4 regions of the Ningiella algicola genome follow, and region 4 is predicted to be linked to each of the others. Evidence: predicted binding sites of a transcription regulator. Region 4 holds the regulator's gene; each other region holds the start of a gene.
What was found. The regulator FNR, encoded in region 4, switches genes on or off when oxygen is low (the NO sensors DNR and NnrR bind a similar motif). The targets are predictions, from matches to a motif close to TTGATCTAGATCAA.

Region 1: a site for FNR is predicted at 1,507-1,520, ahead of PN836_RS20560 (TraR/DksA family transcriptional regulator). Genes of this name have one in related genera too.
Region 2: a site for FNR is predicted at 2,516-2,529, ahead of PN836_RS10930 (YdcH family protein). Genes of this name have one in related genera too.
Region 3: a site for FNR is predicted at 2,385-2,398, ahead of PN836_RS13005 (GbsR/MarR family transcriptional regulator). Genes of this name have one in related genera too.

What each region holds. Positions count from the first base shown of each region.
Region 1 is NZ_CP171821.2:4,697,808-4,702,003, forward strand. Features, by position in the region: gene PN836_RS20550 (serine hydrolase) at 1-328, opposite strand, end outside; gene PN836_RS20555 (prolyl hydroxylase family protein) at 225-1,025, opposite strand; gene PN836_RS20560 (TraR/DksA family transcriptional regulator) at 1,134-1,445, opposite strand; gene PN836_RS20565 (DUF3718 domain-containing protein) at 1,895-2,263, shown strand; gene PN836_RS20570 (hypothetical protein) at 2,360-3,211, opposite strand; gene PN836_RS20575 (sensor histidine kinase) at 3,434-4,196, shown strand, end outside.
Region 2 is NZ_CP171821.2:2,537,807-2,542,002, reverse strand. Features, by position in the region: gene yjgA (ribosome biogenesis factor YjgA) at 1-484, opposite strand, end outside; gene pmbA (metalloprotease PmbA) at 687-2,018, shown strand; gene PN836_RS10935 (hypothetical protein) at 2,040-2,429, opposite strand; gene PN836_RS10930 (YdcH family protein) at 2,627-2,878, shown strand; gene arcA (two-component system response regulator ArcA) at 2,969-3,673, opposite strand; gene PN836_RS10920 (glycogen synthase) at 3,875-4,196, opposite strand, start outside.
Region 3 is NZ_CP171821.2:2,989,252-2,993,447, forward strand. Features, by position in the region: gene PN836_RS12990 (FAD:protein FMN transferase) at 1-195, opposite strand, end outside; gene PN836_RS12995 (hypothetical protein) at 192-467, opposite strand; gene PN836_RS13000 (hypothetical protein) at 633-1,835, shown strand; gene PN836_RS13005 (GbsR/MarR family transcriptional regulator) at 2,499-3,038, shown strand; gene PN836_RS13010 (cytochrome ubiquinol oxidase subunit I) at 3,064-4,196, shown strand, end outside.
Region 4 is NZ_CP171821.2:653,236-657,431, reverse strand. Features, by position in the region: gene ttcA (tRNA 2-thiocytidine(32) synthetase TtcA) at 36-947, opposite strand; gene uspE (universal stress protein UspE) at 1,062-1,991, opposite strand; gene fnr (fumarate/nitrate reduction transcriptional regulator Fnr) at 2,141-2,878, opposite strand; gene PN836_RS02870 (sulfite exporter TauE/SafE family protein) at 2,905-3,573, opposite strand; gene ccoS (cbb3-type cytochrome oxidase assembly protein CcoS) at 3,605-3,859, opposite strand; gene PN836_RS02860 (heavy metal translocating P-type ATPase) at 3,891-4,196, opposite strand, start outside.

The DNA of each region.
Region 1 (4,196 bases), 700 kb from region 4:
TTCGGTCATGGTCTCTGGGGTCGCCAGCCCAGTTGGGTAATCCACTTCGATGCATCAAAATAAGTTTAGGTGTTAGCTTTTCAAAATAGCTGGCATTTGAAATTCTAGCGTATTTAAAACCAGCCTCATGTAAGCTTTTATCTATATCAATTACTCCTTTTTCGGTAAGCGCAAAAACAATCCATGCAAAGACAGGTTTTGATAAAGAAGCAGCACACCAAACACTACAGCATTTCTCTAAACCATTTCGTGATAATGAATTTTTCGCCGCTAATAACGGGCGTGCCCGCGTGAAGTGTTCGTTTATTTGGCGTGCCAAGCGCGTCAAGATTGTTCCACACTACGGCCGTTCCCCGCTTTGGCGCTACGCTCAATTTAAGTTGAGGAAAGTATGTTTCCCCACCTGATTCAACATTACTTAAATATACCATAAACGTCCATGAGCGTTGCCCTCCATTTTTTGCATTTAAAGCAAAGCCATCGGTGCCGGGCATGAAAAAATCATAATGCGCTTTGTACTGTTGATTGGCTTGATAGCGTTGAATCTGAATGGATTCTGATCTGACTTGTTTTGCTAAACCTAAGGTTTTTATAATTTTGTGGTCAATGCCCGATATTACATCGCTACTGCCAGGCTCAAAATGGCAAGTCGAAGAGGTTCTAAAGCCACTGCCTGCTTCAGGATTAAGTGTAACAGACGGTTCAAGCCTACCTTTGCCGGCATTAATAATTACTTCACATTCGTCTTGCGACAAAAAATTGTCTAGTTGTAAAACCGTGGCCCTCTTGCCTTCGAGTATTTGCACTTCTTCATTACCCATGATTTTAGGCTTCGCTAGGCTGTTGTAATATGCTCGATCGCGCTCTGGTTTAAAGTCGCGAATATGCTTCTTGTTGAAGAGTGTTGCACTTACCTCAAACGGCCATCCAGATTCAATTAAATGTGCCATTAGCGCGTTAGGATTATCGCCTCTTTTAAGGCCAGTTTTGATTGTATGTTTTATTTGAGCAGGTATCGCAGCCATTGATTAAGTTCCCCATTTTAAAGTCAGGTAATAATCTCAATATCAGCAGGATCTGTGCCAGAAGTTATATTAGAAGTCCATGCCCTATTTAACCTGATGTAGAACTTACTACGCAGCGCAGGCCTTGCACTGAGCAGCAAACGGCACAGCATCAAGGCGTTCGGGGCTGATGTCATTGTGGCATTTCTCGCAAATACCATATAAGTCTCGTGACATCTTAACTAAGGCCCGGTCAATTTGTTCCAGTTCATACAAGGCTTCATTTTTCAGATTTAACAGAACGTCGTCGTTTTGCCCATCAACCACTTGCTCAGAAAACTTTGTGCTACTGGTTCTGCTGTGCAAGTCTTTGTCAATTTTTGAAATTCTTTCGCTCAGCTCTTTCTTAAGGGCTAGCATACGCTCTTTTCTATCTGTCATATGGACACTCCGTTAATCAAAATTATATAGATGCAGTGTAAACCAGATGTAAATAAATGAATTGATTTGCGTCAAGCTATTGTTTAGCTTTTGTATATTTAAAGCATACTCGCCAAAGCATCACAGTCGGTTTGGCTATGGTAATACTGTTATAGCGTATTCGAGATGGCAACTTTGGGGTAGTTGAAAAACGAAGACCAAGGACGTTTCGACTTGTGTAAGTTATCGTACTTTTTGACAGGTGTTTATTGCCAGATGTAAAAGATTCCAATTATAAATGTGGCGCTGGTTTTCTTAAGTCCATGAAAATTAGCTTGATTAAGCTTGGTTCAATGCAAGCATGCAGACACATTCCCTTACATCCTCACATGCAAAATAGATAACTTTTTTAGATTTGTTAGCGACTATAGATATGCGAACTGTCGCAAGACAAAAATCTGGAGAGTGTTATGAACATCATCAAAACCGCATTAGCTACCTCACTAATTACCTTAAGCGCTGCAAGTATTGCGCACTCACCTAAATACGAAGCCAGTGATAATTCCTACGAGAGCCGTCTTTGTGTTGCTGTTACACAAGATAGTAAAGGGAAAATCCGAAATATGATTAAACAGGCACATCCTTCGAGATTTATGAGCGAAGATTATTCAACAGCGGTAAATGGCATCACCTGCAACGGCATCAATATCGCCGATTTTGCGCGCGAGGCAGGCAATGAGAAAGTTGCCAATCGTCTTGATAAGTATCGCGTACGTTATGGCAAAATCTACGACATTGCGCGCACGAAAAACGGAAAGATAATTCGCTCAGAGGGTTAGTGCAAGTCGTGCTTAGTGACAAATAACAAATGCATCTAGAAAACAAAAGGCGCTCATTTTAAGAGCGTCTTTTGTTTAATTTGAATGCTTAGTAGATCAGTGCTGTTTCGGCAATCGAATTCTATCGAAGCCAAATGACGCTGCGAATGTATTGGTAAAAATTACTTCATTTCGCGTTGCATCAAGGGCAATACCATTAGGAAACTCGCCCTCTTTAACAATATCTCTTGCTCTCACGCGTCCATTGTTTCTGATGATGTAAATAAGCTGATCAATAAGGCCTGTCGCAAACAAACGATTATTGGCATAAACCAAGTGGCCGATGGCAAAACCGTCCGGTGAGGGAAACTCGGCCATCAGGATTTGCTCACGTTGAGGCGTAATCTTAATGATCTTTCCATTGTTAAAGTTAGCCACATAAAGATTACCTAAATCATCCATTGTAATTCCGACAGATGTGTCCAATAGACCGCCTTGGGCATAAACTGATACTTCACCGTTTGGCGTAATTTGATAAACTGTATCACCGCCGCCTGCTAGAGAGCCGTACTGAGAGACGTATAAATTATCGTACTCGTCAATCGTGATGCCAGAAGGACCTAAATCGGTAACTGCGAATTCACTTGTTGTGCCGTCGGGCTCAATTTTTGTGATAACAGGCTTATTGAAGTTCGTTACAAATAAATTGCCTGCACTGTCGCTGGTAATATCAATAGGGCCGGCAAGTCCAGTCGCAAACACAGTAATAACGCCTTTATCGTCTACCTTGTAAACATTCGTGCCATCGGCACCATCTGCCGCGTAGCGCGTGCCGTCAGCCGCAACATGCAAACCGTCAAAGCTAAGAAAGGCAATAGGGAGTTTGTTTTTCGCTTGCGCGCCGAGGCATATCAATATAGCCAGTATAAACGTAAGCAATGTTTTTACGATAAGTTGTATTCTGAGCATTGGAATCATCCTTTGAATGAGTTTTATGAAACATGGGTGACCTTTGATCACGACCTCACAGTGAATGACATCGCTCAAAGCGCGCAATAAGACAGGGACAAAATCAATAGCTTTGGTGACTAAACGCCCAATGATGTGGATGAAAGCTAACGCAGAGGAATAAGCGCGAAATTGTTAAGATAAACCCTTGTATTCAAAGGCTTACTTTTTCATACTGAGGGCATGAAAGGACAGAGTGTCACCCCACAAGAGCTAATAAACACTTGGCTAATCTCATTAGGCGTTTGGCTTGTGATTGCCTTTTCGCATTTACTTACCGGTCACTTCGATGCGCTCTCGTATCAGGCCGACAAAACACTTAGTTTGCGTGATTTCTTATATTATGGGTCTGCTTATGCCAGTTGGGCAATATTGTGCACCTTCTTATACGTCGCCCTAAAACGTTTTTTTGATTTGGGGATAAAGCGGCTATTTTTCGCGCTGGGAGTCGTGTCAACGTTCATATGGCTCCCCCTGTTTTTTGTGTACGACGGTGTCGTGTATGCGTATTTTTATGAACTACCCGAGCGTAGCGCTTCCGAAGTACTTGCTCAGACCCCAAAGGCCTTGATATTTCTTTATACCATTTTAGCGCTCTTTTGCTTGGTGGCATGCACAGCGCTCATCGCCTATCAGCGCTCCAAACAAACCGCCATTGACGCATTAGCGTTGGCGCAAAAAGACGCTGAAAATGCCCTGGTGCTATCGCAACAGAAGCTTCAGCTTTTGCAGTCGCAACTGAGCCCGCATTTTTTGTTCAATTGCCTAAGCGCAATCAGCGCGCTCGTGAGAACGGACGATAAAGACAAATTACTGTCAAGCGTGAGCAGAGTAGGCACCTTACTTCGCTATGCAACAAAAGCAAGTAAGGAGCCGATGGTAATGCTGAACGATGAACTGGAATTTGTGAATGACTATGTTGCCTTACAAAGCCTGCGGTTTGCAG
Region 2 (4,196 bases), 1.9 Mb from region 4:
CAGGAGGCTTGTTCTCTTTTTGCTCTTTGTTTGCTTTACGAAGCAATTGTCTTAGTTTTTGTCTGTCTAGCTGAGGATGTTTTTCTAGAAGCGACTGAATGCCATCGTCCTGTTGGGCAATTAATTCATCGCGCAACATTTCTAGCTGGTGAAACTTCTGAACATCGTGAGTATGGGCATTCTTTAGTTTATCTAAAGCTAAAGTGATGGGGGCGACATCGCGTTTTCTTAACAGTTTACCGATGAGCTGGACTTGGCGTCTAAACCCTTCCTTTTTACGATTTATTTTTGAGGCTAATTCAAGCGCATCCTCAAGCTCCTCATCTAATGCCAGCTTTTGTCGCTCGCCTTTGGTTAAATTAATCAGTTCAAGGCCAAGTTTCTTTAGAAGCTCAGAAGCCTGCTTCAGCTCAGTTTTGCTTGAAAAGTCAGTAGCTTCGTATTCCGAGCTTTCAGGGCTTGCAAATAAGTCACTGTTTGTCATGTTATTTGCTGATTTGTTTGAAGAAGAAGAGGTCATATTTCTGCCAGTAGCTTACTTTTGCTAGTAAATTTTGTTGGTTATAATGCTAGACTGTGCGCATTGTATCAGGGCTTGTGCGTAAAACCCACATGCTGTCACCTTATCAATAGTTGAATCTGAGCACACATCTTATATCACTCTAACAATTAGTAAGTAGACATATATGCAAGTAGACCAGCAGTTAAGCGAAATTCAAAATATAGTAGAAGACACACTTTCTCTGGCAAAAAAACTCGGCGCGACAGGATGCGAGGCCAGTATGTCAAAGGTGCAAGGTATTTCTGTTGGTGCGCGCATGCAAGAAATTGAAACCGTTGAATTTACGAATGACGGTGGCCTTGGCGTTTGTGTGTTTGTCGGTAACAAAAAAGGAAGTGCTTCAAGCGCTGACTTAAGTCCGAAAGCGCTAAAACTGACGGTTGAGAAAGCAATTGAGATTGCTAAGTACACCAGTGAGGACGATTGCGCGGGCTTAGCCGAACCGGACGTAATCGCAACTGAATTTCCGGATCTAGATTTGTATCACCCGCAAGAATTGGACGCTGAATTTGCGCTTGAACAAGCGCTCAGTGCGGAAAAAGCGGGCCTTGATAGTGACGCACGTATTCAAAACTCAGATGGCGCAAGCTATAACGCTAACCTCGGCGTTCGCGTTTACGGGAATACTCACGGAATCAATGCAGGCTATCCTAGCAGTCGCTACAGTTTAAGCTGTGTACTTATTGCCCAAGAGGGCGACGACATGCAGCGCGACTATGCGTACACCATTTCTCGCGAGCCAAATAAGCTCGATAGTGCACAAAGCGTCGGAGAATCTGCAGGGAAGCAAACTGTGTCGCGCTTAGGCGCACGTAAAATTTCTACCGCCAAAGTGCCCGTACTTTTCCATCGCGATATCGCCTCTGGTTTATTCGGTCATTTCGTTAGCGCTGTGAGTGGCGGTAGTTTATATCGCAAGTCTTCGTTTTTACTTGATTCAATCAATACTCAAGTGTTCCCGCAATGGCTAAGCATAGAAGAAAGACCGCATGTAAAGCGCGGTTTGGCGAGTAGCGTTTTTGACAACGAAGGGGTGCGTACGGTTGATATGGACATTGTCAAAAATGGCATGCTAGAGCACTATCTACTCACCAGTTATTCGGCTCGCAAGCTAGGTCTTAAAACCAATGGTCATGCGGGTGGTATCCACAATTGTGTTGTGAGCGACACTGGCCATTCTGATGAGGAATTGCTGCGCGAAATGGGCAGCGGACTAATTGTGACTGAGCTTATGGGGCAAGGGGTCAACATTGTTAATGGCGACTATAGCCGGGGTGCCGCTGGTTTTTGGGTGGAAAATGGCGTAATCCAATATCCAGTGCACGAAATTACTATCGCTGGCAATCTAAAAGATATGTTAATGAACATTGTTGCCATTGGTGAAGAGCGTGAAGTGAGAGGCGCTCTTCAAACCGGGTCAGTCTTAATTAGTGAGATGCAGGTAGCCGGTATGTGAGTCTAGTAATAACGCTCAAGACTAGCTCATACATTCTTTATTGATGCTGTCTATTTTCATATAGAGCATTTGATCAAAGTCGCCAGACGCAATTGCTCGCCGGCTTCCATATTCGCCTGAAAGCAAATTCAATATCGCTGTTGTTGGCAAAATTGTCGCCACATTGTTAGCAATCTTTTCAGACGTGCTTGTCCTTTCCTTTTTAAGCATCTCAATGTGAGATTCTGCCATTGAGCAGTCCACATTTTGATTGAGAACCAGATTCGCTTGCTCGTGCCTATCTATAGCCGAGCTACAAGCGCCTAGCAGCATAATAATCGTAAGCAGACTGCTTTTTCCCATGAATGACGAAATTGTGCCTGAACAGCGTCGAGTGCACGGATTGCTTTCAACCATTTTATACATGTTCATATTTGCTCGCGATTTTTTGTCTTCTTATACAAGACCTGAAAATGCTCAACAATCGTTCAAAATTTTTATCAGATTATTAAATAGAGCTGACACAGATCAATTATTTACAGCAGTATTATTGGCAGTATAGAGCTGAGAACTTGATAAGTGCTTGCGCCTTATCAACACGAAAATCGACAACCATTGAGGTGCACAATATGTCATTAGAAAAACACAGTTTGTTGAAAGAATTCCCCGATCATCATCACACGATTCGCCATTTAAAAATGCACGACCGGCATTTTGCAAAAATGTTTGATGAATATCATGACATTGACCACGAGGTTTATCAGATTGAGAAAGGAGAAAAAGCGACAGATGATGATTATCTAGATCAGCTAAAGTTTAAGCGTGTAGAGCTTAAAGACGCTTTGTTCAGCCAAGTGCAAAGAGAAGAATCTTCGCAGTAAAGACGCTTTGCAGCAGCAAAAAACAGTTTGAAACATGCAAAAAAGGCGCATTTTAATTTGCGCCTTTGGTATATCTGAGTGACGGACTTTTTAGTCGACCTCGCCACAGAAGCGATAACCTTCACCATGAATGGTGACAATTAGCTCTTCATCATTTGGCTCAGACTCAAAGTGTTTACGAATGCGTCTTATTGTTACGTCAACCGTTCGGTCATTGGGGCGAAGCTCTCTGCCGGTCATTTCCATAATTAATTGCTCACGCGTGAGAATTTTGCCAGGATTGCTTAAAAACAAATGCAAGGCTCTAAATTCACTGCGCGGTAGTCTAAATTCTTTTCCATTATGAGAGATAAGACTGCGGCTGTCGCCATCTAGTGTCCATCCATTGAATTTTACTTTGCTGGGCAAATCATCGTCTTCAGCCGTGTTGCTTGTACGAGATAATAAATTGCGCGCTCTGATGGTCAGCTCACGAGGATTAAAGGGCTTGGTAAGGTAATCGTCAGCGCCTATTTCTAATCCAAGGATGCGATCAACATCATTGTCGCGACCGGTTAAGAATATCAAACCGACATTTTTTCTATCTCTGACTTCACGCGCCAGAATCAAACCATTCTTACCGGGTAGGTTGATGTCCATAATGACTAAGTTAATCGCGTTGTTTTCGAAAAAGTCATGCATTTCTTCACCGTTCTCGGCTTCGAATACATTATAACCCTCAGCCTCAAACAAGCTTTTTAAGGTTGTACGAGTAACAACTTCGTCTTCTACTATTAGTATGTTTGGCGTTTGCATGTGTCTACACTATGTAAGTTAGTCAAGTTGGGTGTGGAGCTGTCAACGTCTTTATATATGGATAGCCCATCAACAGTATTTCAAAAAATTGCGAACTTTAAAAGTAACTTTCGTGCTAGCGTAAAAAAAACATGTAAAAACAAGGACAAAAGTGAGCACTACCGCACCATAAATTCACTATCTCATCGATGCAAGTAAGGCTTAATCTTCGTACACCATTTCGTACTGCTGGGCCGCTCGCTCCCAGGTAAAGCGAGTCGCCATGCCACGTTCCTGCATCTTGGCAATTACTTGAGGCTGTTCTTGTGAAATAAGCACAATTTTTCGTAAGCAATTTAACAAAGCTAATGGAGTAGGATCTTTAAAAACAAAACCTGTCGCATTCTCGTATTGAGCATCAATTACCGTATCTGCCAAACCACCGACTTCTCTCACAATAGGTATGGTGCCATAAGCTAAGCTATACATTTGATTCAAACCGCAAGGTTCAAACTCCGAAGGCATTAAAAAGAAATCGCTACCC
Region 3 (4,196 bases), 2.3 Mb from region 4:
CACCGCAGAAAGCGCTTGGTTTCTAAGCTGCTCGCTTTCATGATAGACCTCAGCGCGGATATTAGTGCCCATGATAGCCGCGCTTCGCTCCTCCCATTGAGAAAAGCTTTGACCACTCATGGCTAAAGTACAAAACATTAGGATGACCAAAATTTGCGTATTGATACGTTTTTTTGAAATTGATTGACGGCTCATAAAATCCATATACTCGTTGCTAGCGTTAAACCTAATAAAGCGATGCCAGAAAAGACATATTTTGCAGGGTACTTTGTGTGTTCATAATTGAGCAAACAGTACACCGCACTGAGCGGTAAAAAGATGATACAGGCAATAGCAAAGCCTTTGTCATTTTTGGCAAAAGCGCCTGCGATGGTAATTAAACTGCCGACAAAAAATAGGGTAATACCGATTGCAGCCGACATAGTCACAGCGATGACCAGGTACATGTTAGCGTCGGTAAAGTCCATTCCAAGCTCCTACATAATATAAGGCCTATTGTCAGGCATAGAAGAAATTTATTAGGTATATATAACATGTAAAGTAGACTCAACTCTATAAAATGGTGGGTGAAACCGCATGATTTACGCCCTCCTATTTTTTAGCATGTAAACTAAGTACAGTGAGAAACTAGATTGAATGATACCCCTTGGTTAGAAAAAAAGGCATGGGCTAAAAATCAAATTACCTCATACACCAAAATTCAGCTCATAATATCCTATGTCTTTTCGGTGATTTGGTCATGGATTTGTTATGGGCTGTATATTAAGCGTGATGAATTGCTAGCAAATGCGAGTGAAGAGCCTGCTGTCTATTTGCTGTTGCTATTCCCGCTGAGTCTAATCGCAATCCTGTTTCAGACATACAAGCAGTACTCGCTGTGGCGAACGATTGGTCCGATGCCCCTTAGCCTTGACCCTTTTCCCGGCGCTATTGGCGGTCATGTAGGTGGCAAAATTGCGTGTAAGTTAGCGCATCACTCTGAAATGAGCGCGAGGGTGAAGCTACTTTGCATTAAACGCACACATTCAAACAATAGTAGCAATTCTGGAGTGCGTGAGCACGTAGAATGGGAAAACGATGGCGTGTGTCATGTGCAAGCAAACTCTGGTGGCTGTGATATACGATTTAGGTTTGACGTCCAAGAGGGCTTACCTCCCAGCGGTAGAGTGGAGAACTCAAAAACCAATGTGATCTGGCGGGTTGAACTCGAAATTGACGATAAAATTCAGCGATTGTATGAGATACCCGTATTTGAAAGCGGTGAAAAGTCACAACACATTTGTCATGGCACCGAAACGTATGAAGCCACGGGCTTCGCCGCCGGTGAAGCATTAAGTGGCATTGCACAACTAAAGCGAACAGCAGATAAATCAACCATTTACTTTGCGCCTTTCAAGCGTCCGCTCAATGGCGTACTTCTTGTATTGATAGGCGTTTTGTTTGCGAGTATCGGAATTATTGTCGATATGAATGATGCTCCCATGATTTTTGGGATTGTGTTTCCATTAATCGGGTTGGGGCTTGCTTTAGCGGGCTTGCAATATTTAGGAAAGGCCCTGTTAGTTACCATCGATAGTGAAAATCTTAAGTCGCAACGGCTTTACTTCGGTATATCGTTTTCATCACAAAGCTTGCCCATTAAAGATATCCAGTCCTTTTACTTAAAAGGTGGAGCGACCGTAAGCTATGGTACTAAAACTACCACTTACTACCAGCTTTTCACCGTAGGGAAAAACGCCCAAAAGTATCGAGTGGCTGAGCGCTTGAATAGTCGCTCGGAGGCGAATAAGGTCGAGAAAACGATATGCGAGATAGTATCGGCTTACAAAAGGTAAAATAAAAAGGGATGGCTAGCATTGATGGGGTGTCGCTGTTTTGATTAATTCCATCTCACCCTATTGCCATTGTCTCACTAGACGAATCTGTAGGTTGCTTAAAAACTCTGAAGAATTGTGAGGTCTCATGTTCGTTGAAATGGCGAGTCCCGCAATTTCACTAAATGATGAGAATTTTTTGATATGAAAGTCTCATTTTGATTGAAATGAAAGTGAAACGTTTAGCGGATGGAGACACTGTTGCTAACATGATGCTATTAATTCTTTGAGCACCGAGCAGTGGCTTTTTACGTATTCCTGCCGTTGACTGCGAAGATACTGAATTGTTTGCTACGAAGAATCGTCAACTCTATTCCATCCGCTCATTGTCTAATGCAAGCCCCACGTGTACTTCTTAGAAGTTTGACCGTTACCCCTCTAAAATGCATATGCGCCTTTGAGCGCCGAATCACTTCTATTTCACCCCATTGAGACACCCATTTCACAATAAGAGTCGTCATTTCACTCCAAAAGAGAAACCACAAAAAAGGCAATTAAGCTCATAAAAACTTGATCTAGATCAAATATAATATATACTTTCAATAATTTTTGAAACTTCAGAACATTAAGACAATGAACCAAATAGCCGACCAAAACCAGAGTATGACTCCTAAGATGACGCCAATGATCGAATCCTTTGTATTCCACTTTGGCGAAATGGGAAGCCGGTGGGGATTTAACCGAACGGTTGGTCAAATATATGCGCTGTTGGTTATTAGCGAAGAGCCGCTCAGCGCTAACGAGCTAGGCGATTTGCTGAGCATTTCCAGAGGAAATGTGAGCATGGGTATCAAGGAGCTTATGGCTTGGCAGTTGGTGCAGCGCATTCACAAACAAGGTGATCGAAAAGACTATTTCCAAACCTTAGGCAGCATTTGGGACATGGCCAATAAAGTGTTCGAGCAGCGCCGTAAACGCGAGATGGACCCGACCTTAAGCTTGCTGCGCGATATTATGCTAGATGAAGCCGCTAATAAGCAGGAACAATATGCGCAAAGTCGCATCCACGAGATTCATGACTTACTCGAAAACATTACTCAATGGACACAAAGCTTACAGCAACTCTCGCCAGACAAGCTCAATACGCTTATGAAGCTCGGATCAGGTGTTAGTAAAGTGCTTGATATAAAAGATAAACTCAGTCCCAAACCACGCCCTGCATAGTTTGCTCAAGTAGAAGGAGAGAAAGGTGTTAGATGTCCTAATTTTGTCGCGCATTCAGTTTGCTGCAAATATCAGCTTTCATATTTTATTTCCAACCATCACTATCGCCTTAGGTTGGTTGCTCTTTTATTTTAAAGTGCGCTTTGATCTGTCTAAACACCCAGTTTGGATGCGCGCCTATCGTTTTTGGGTAAAAGTATTTGCTCTCACCTTTGCTCTGGGAGTGGTAAGTGGAATTACCATGTCGTTTCAATTTGGAACGAATTGGCCAGGCTTCATGGAAACGGTTGGCAACATTGCAGGCCCGCTACTGGCTTATGAAGTGCTTACCGCCTTCTTTTTAGAGGCATCTATGCTAGGCATTATGCTTTTTGGCTTTAATAGAGTACCTGCGTGGGCACATACCAGCGCCACCTTTCTCGTTGCATTTGGCACCACAATGTCGGCCTTTTGGATTATTTCTCTGAATTCGTGGATGCAAACTCCTGCTGGCTTTGAAGTGCGTGACGGCGTGGCCTATGCCACCGACTGGCTTGCCATCATCTTTAACGCATCTTTTCCATACCGCTTAACTCACATGCTGATGGCTTCTTCGCTTACGGTATGTTTTTTGGTAGCGGGTATTAGCGCCTATCGCTTGTATCGAGGTGATAATAAAAAAGCACCGCGGTTAACACTCAAAATTGCGGTGTTTTCTGCCGCTATTTTAGCGCCCACCCAAGCCTTTATTGGTGACTTGCACGGTTTAAACACCTTAGAACATCAGCCGCAAAAAATTGCCGCGATGGAAGGACTTTGGGAAAGTGAAAGCGGTGCGCCTTTAGTCCTTTTTGCGATTCCAGATGAAGAAACCCGCACAAACAAGTTCGCGTTGGAAATTCCCAATGTGGCAAGTCTCATCTTAACTCACGATTTAGAGGGCGAATTGCAGGGTTTAAACGAATTTGTAGGTGAACACCCTCCTGTTGCACCCGTATTTTTTAGTTTTCGGATTATGGTAGGTACTGGCTTATTAATGATTGCCGTGGCCTGGTGGACAAGCTTCAGTCTGAAGCGAAAAAAGGGATTGTCTTCCTTACAACTTAAAGTGCTGATGGGCATGACCTTCTCTGGGTGGTTAGCTACGCTTGCTGGCTGGTATGTCACAGAAATCGGTCG
Region 4 (4,196 bases):
TATTCGTGCACGTGTTATTGATCATCTTCTACTAATCACTTTATTTCCAGAATGGTGTTATCCGCATCTGGCTGGCTAAAGCTTTGTTCAAAAGCCTCATTATCAAAGCCAATGTCGCCTTCACCTTTAAATTTGGTATCTCGATTTAGGCCTTTAAAATCAAACATCGCATGGTCAAGCATATGAGAGGGTTTAATATTCTGCATAGCGCTGAACATCGACTCCACGCGTCCGGGAAAACGTTGCTGCCAGTCTTGAAGCATCATTTTGATATTTTTGCGCTGGAGGTTTTCTTGAGAGCCGCAAAGATTGCAGGGAATGATTGGGAAGTTCATTGCACTTGAATATTTTTGAATATCTGACTCTTTGCAGTAGGCTAGTGGCCTTATAACGATGTGTTTGCCATCGTCACTTAGGAGTTTTGGCGGCATGGACTTAATTTTGCCCCCATAAAACATATTCAAAAACAATGTCTCTAACATGTCATCACGATGATGACCTAAAGCGATTTTTGTTGCTTTAAGCTCGCTTGCCGTGCGATAGAGTATACCGCGGCGTAAGCGTGAGCACAGAGAGCAGGTCGTCTTTCCTTCAGGTACTTTTTCTTTAACGATGGAATACGTATCTTCCTCAACTATCTTATATTCCACTCCCAGTTCAGACAAATACGCTGGAAGAATATGCTCAGGAAAGCCTGGCTGTTTTTGATCAAGATTAACCGCCACAATTGAAAAGTGAATGGGTGCTATACGCTGAAGATACATTAATGAGTCGAGTAGGGTATAGCTGTCCTTGCCGCCTGATAAACACAGCATAATATGATCGCCGTCTTCTATCATATTGAAGTCGGCAATGGCTTTTGAGGTCTCACGGCGTAAGCGTTTTTGTAGTTTATTAAAACTATACTTCGATTTGCTCTGAGTAGTGAGTGAGCCATTTACTGACATAAGCTTTTCCTAAAACGTAATGCATAAAACCTAATACTTAAAACGCCGCCAGTATACGAGACTTATGACTGTAAATCACCCATAGAAGTACGCTTTATCGTTTGCCATTAAGCACTATTTTAACTGTGGTTTTATCACCAGGGTATCGCATGTGACATGATCAATAATATGCTCTGCAGTATTGCCCAAGAGCGCTGCAGATATACCCCGGCGACCAACCGAGCCCAGTACTAACAATTCGGCATCAAGCTTTTCACACACTTTAGGAATGATATCTTCAGGAAGTCCTTCTGATACAAATACCTGATCATCTGGTATGTCGTGCGCTTGCGCAATGGTATGCACGTCTTTCTCGTGTTTATCCTGGATATCTTGGTTATAAGCTTGCGCGTTAAAACTAGGTACTTCGATAGCAACATGCACCGGTGCGCCTGCAAAAGTGTTTGCCAAGTTGACTCGCGCGTTGACCATTTTCGCCAGGTCGCAGCTGATTTTTGTGACGCGTTCACTTAACAAATTGTGTACTTTATCGTTTGTATCAACACTGATCGAAGCGACAATATTTCCATTTTCTGGCCAGTCATGATCTTTTACCATCAAGACATTAAGTGGGCTATACCGCAATAAACGCCAATCGGAGGGAGTAAACAGTTTATGTGCAAATTTAGTATGATTTTTACATGCCTTTACAATCATGTCGCAATCTTCGTGAGTGGCGACGTCGATGATCCCTTGATGCAATGACTTATGCCATACAGATTTCACGGACACTTTTACACCAATAGTTTTTGCAGTACAGGCTTGCATGGCTTTGAGTTGACCGTTAAGCAGGGCGGATTTCATGTCAACGCGCTGTTCAGCGCTAAGAAAATTGGTCATGTCGTATGTTTCATCATAAATGCAACTGACTACTAAAAGCTCTGCATTAAGCTTTTTGGCCAAAAAACAGGCTCGATGATACGCAGGTTGTTCAGTGTGATAAGGGTCAAAAACGACGAGAATACGTTGGCATGTGAACACGCTATCGTGTGAGCTTAAGGTCATAATTTACTCCGTTATGTCGTTGCAGATTGTTATCCAGACTTCAGGTAGAGCACTTAAGCATTATAAAAAAGGTGGTTAACATATGCATGTAACCACCTTGTGCTAGATAAAATATAAAGGTAATAAACTTACGATTTCAATCAGACCTGCTAATTAACGGCAGCGAAGGGGATCTCTGACTCTGGCATTCGTTGCTTGAGACCATCAAAATCTACGATCGTGATAAGTTTACCGTCAACTTTAATTAAGTTTTCTTTTTGAAATCGTGTTAACAAACGACTAATGGTTTCAACCGTTAAGCCGAGGTAATTTCCAATCTCGTTGCGTGTCATAGATAAATTGAACTGCTTTGCTGAGTATCCTCGCTCATCAAAACGCTGTGAAAGGTGGCTAATAAAATGTAACAAACGCTCTTCAGCACTCCTTTTACTAAGAAGCATCATCAAATCATGGTCATGTTTAATTTCAGCACTCATGAACTTCATGATTTGTTGACGGAGTTTTGGATACTTTTCAGATACTTTATCTAAGGTTTCATACGGCAGTTCACAGACCATAGCAGTCTCAAGTGCCTGTGAATAGCTCTGATGAGTCTGGTCCTTTAAAGCGTCAAAGCCAATAATATCGCCCGGGAAATGAAAACCCACAATTTGTTCGACGCCATCTTTGTCACTAACATAAGACTTAAATGAGCCAGAACGTACCGCGTATAAGGAATGGAAAGCTTGACCAGAACTCACAAGCTTATCATGCTTATGTAAAGGACGTTTACGTTCGATAATGTCATCTAAAGATTCTAATTCAGACTTGTTAAGACTAACAGGTAGGCAAAGATGACTAAAACTACAGGTCTCACAATGTATGGAGAGCTCAGGACTGGTTGCCATGGCCACATTCCTTTTTATTATTCAGATCACTTTATACCGTGAACCATATTGAAAATCAAAACAAACGAGAAAATAATCAAACAAAGCGCCACAATGTATCGAAACGCTCTGTGTTGTAAAATAGGAATGATATACGATGCGCCTAAAGAAGTCGCAATTAAAGCGGGGAATGTGCCCAGGCCGAACATTAACATAAACAGCGCACCGCTAACTGCATCGCCAGCTGCTAAAGACCACGTTAGCGCTGCGTAAACAAGACCGCAAGGCAACCAGCCCCAAACAGCGCCGTATGCGAGCGCATAACTTGGGTTTTTAAAGGGTAAGCACTTTTTAGACAAGGGTTGAATCTTACGCCACAGGTATCCGCCAGCTTTTTCAAAATATGACAATCCTTTGTATACATCACTAATGTACAGAGCAAGTAAAATTAAAAATAAGGCACTTATCATTGTTAAGATGGGTAAGGTGGTGGTAATGGCGCTACTGGCGATAGCGCCTAGAAAGCCGGTTAGCGCGCCTGCCATTGTATATGAGGCAATGCGGCCGCTGTTGTACGATAAAATATAAACGATTTTGGACTCGCCTTTTGGGATAGCGAAGCTAAAAGCACTTGCGATACCCCCACACATTCCTACGCAGTGAACACCGCCAGCGAGTCCCATCAAAAAAGCTGATAGTAAATTGAATTCACTCATGTGCGGGGTTCATTAGTAGGATGAAGTATGATCAAATTTCTTTGTGATTTTCAGTCAAACTGTCTTTTTGTGATTCATCTGAGCATTCATCTGAGCTAAACGCGATGCTTTCGCATTTTGTAGGATTTGCTTTGTCATCTTGCTTTATATCATCATCAAACAAAATGCTATAGCCCTGACGTTCAAGGTCGTCAAACTGATTAGACTTTACGGCCCAAAAAAACACGCCTATTGCAATAGAAACAATAATAATGGCTAATGGAATTAAGACAAAAATAATGCTCATGGCTACGCCTAACAATAAGTTCTAAGCCTTATTATCGCATTAATCGTGTAGAGTTATATACCACTATTATCGAAGATAGCGACATTCCAAGTGCGGCCTGCCATGGCGAAAGTACACCGCTGACCGCAAACGGAAGGACAAGGAGGTTATACCCAAGCGCCCAAGCGATATTTTGTTTAATTTTACGTTTGGTCTTTTCTGCCATTTCAATTAGGTCAACTAGTGAATGTAAGCTAGGATTGAGTAAAATTACGTCTGCCGCATTCTTTGCAAGATCAGAGGCATTACCGACGGCAACTGAAACATCAGCTGCAGCAAGTACAGGTGCGTCGTTAAT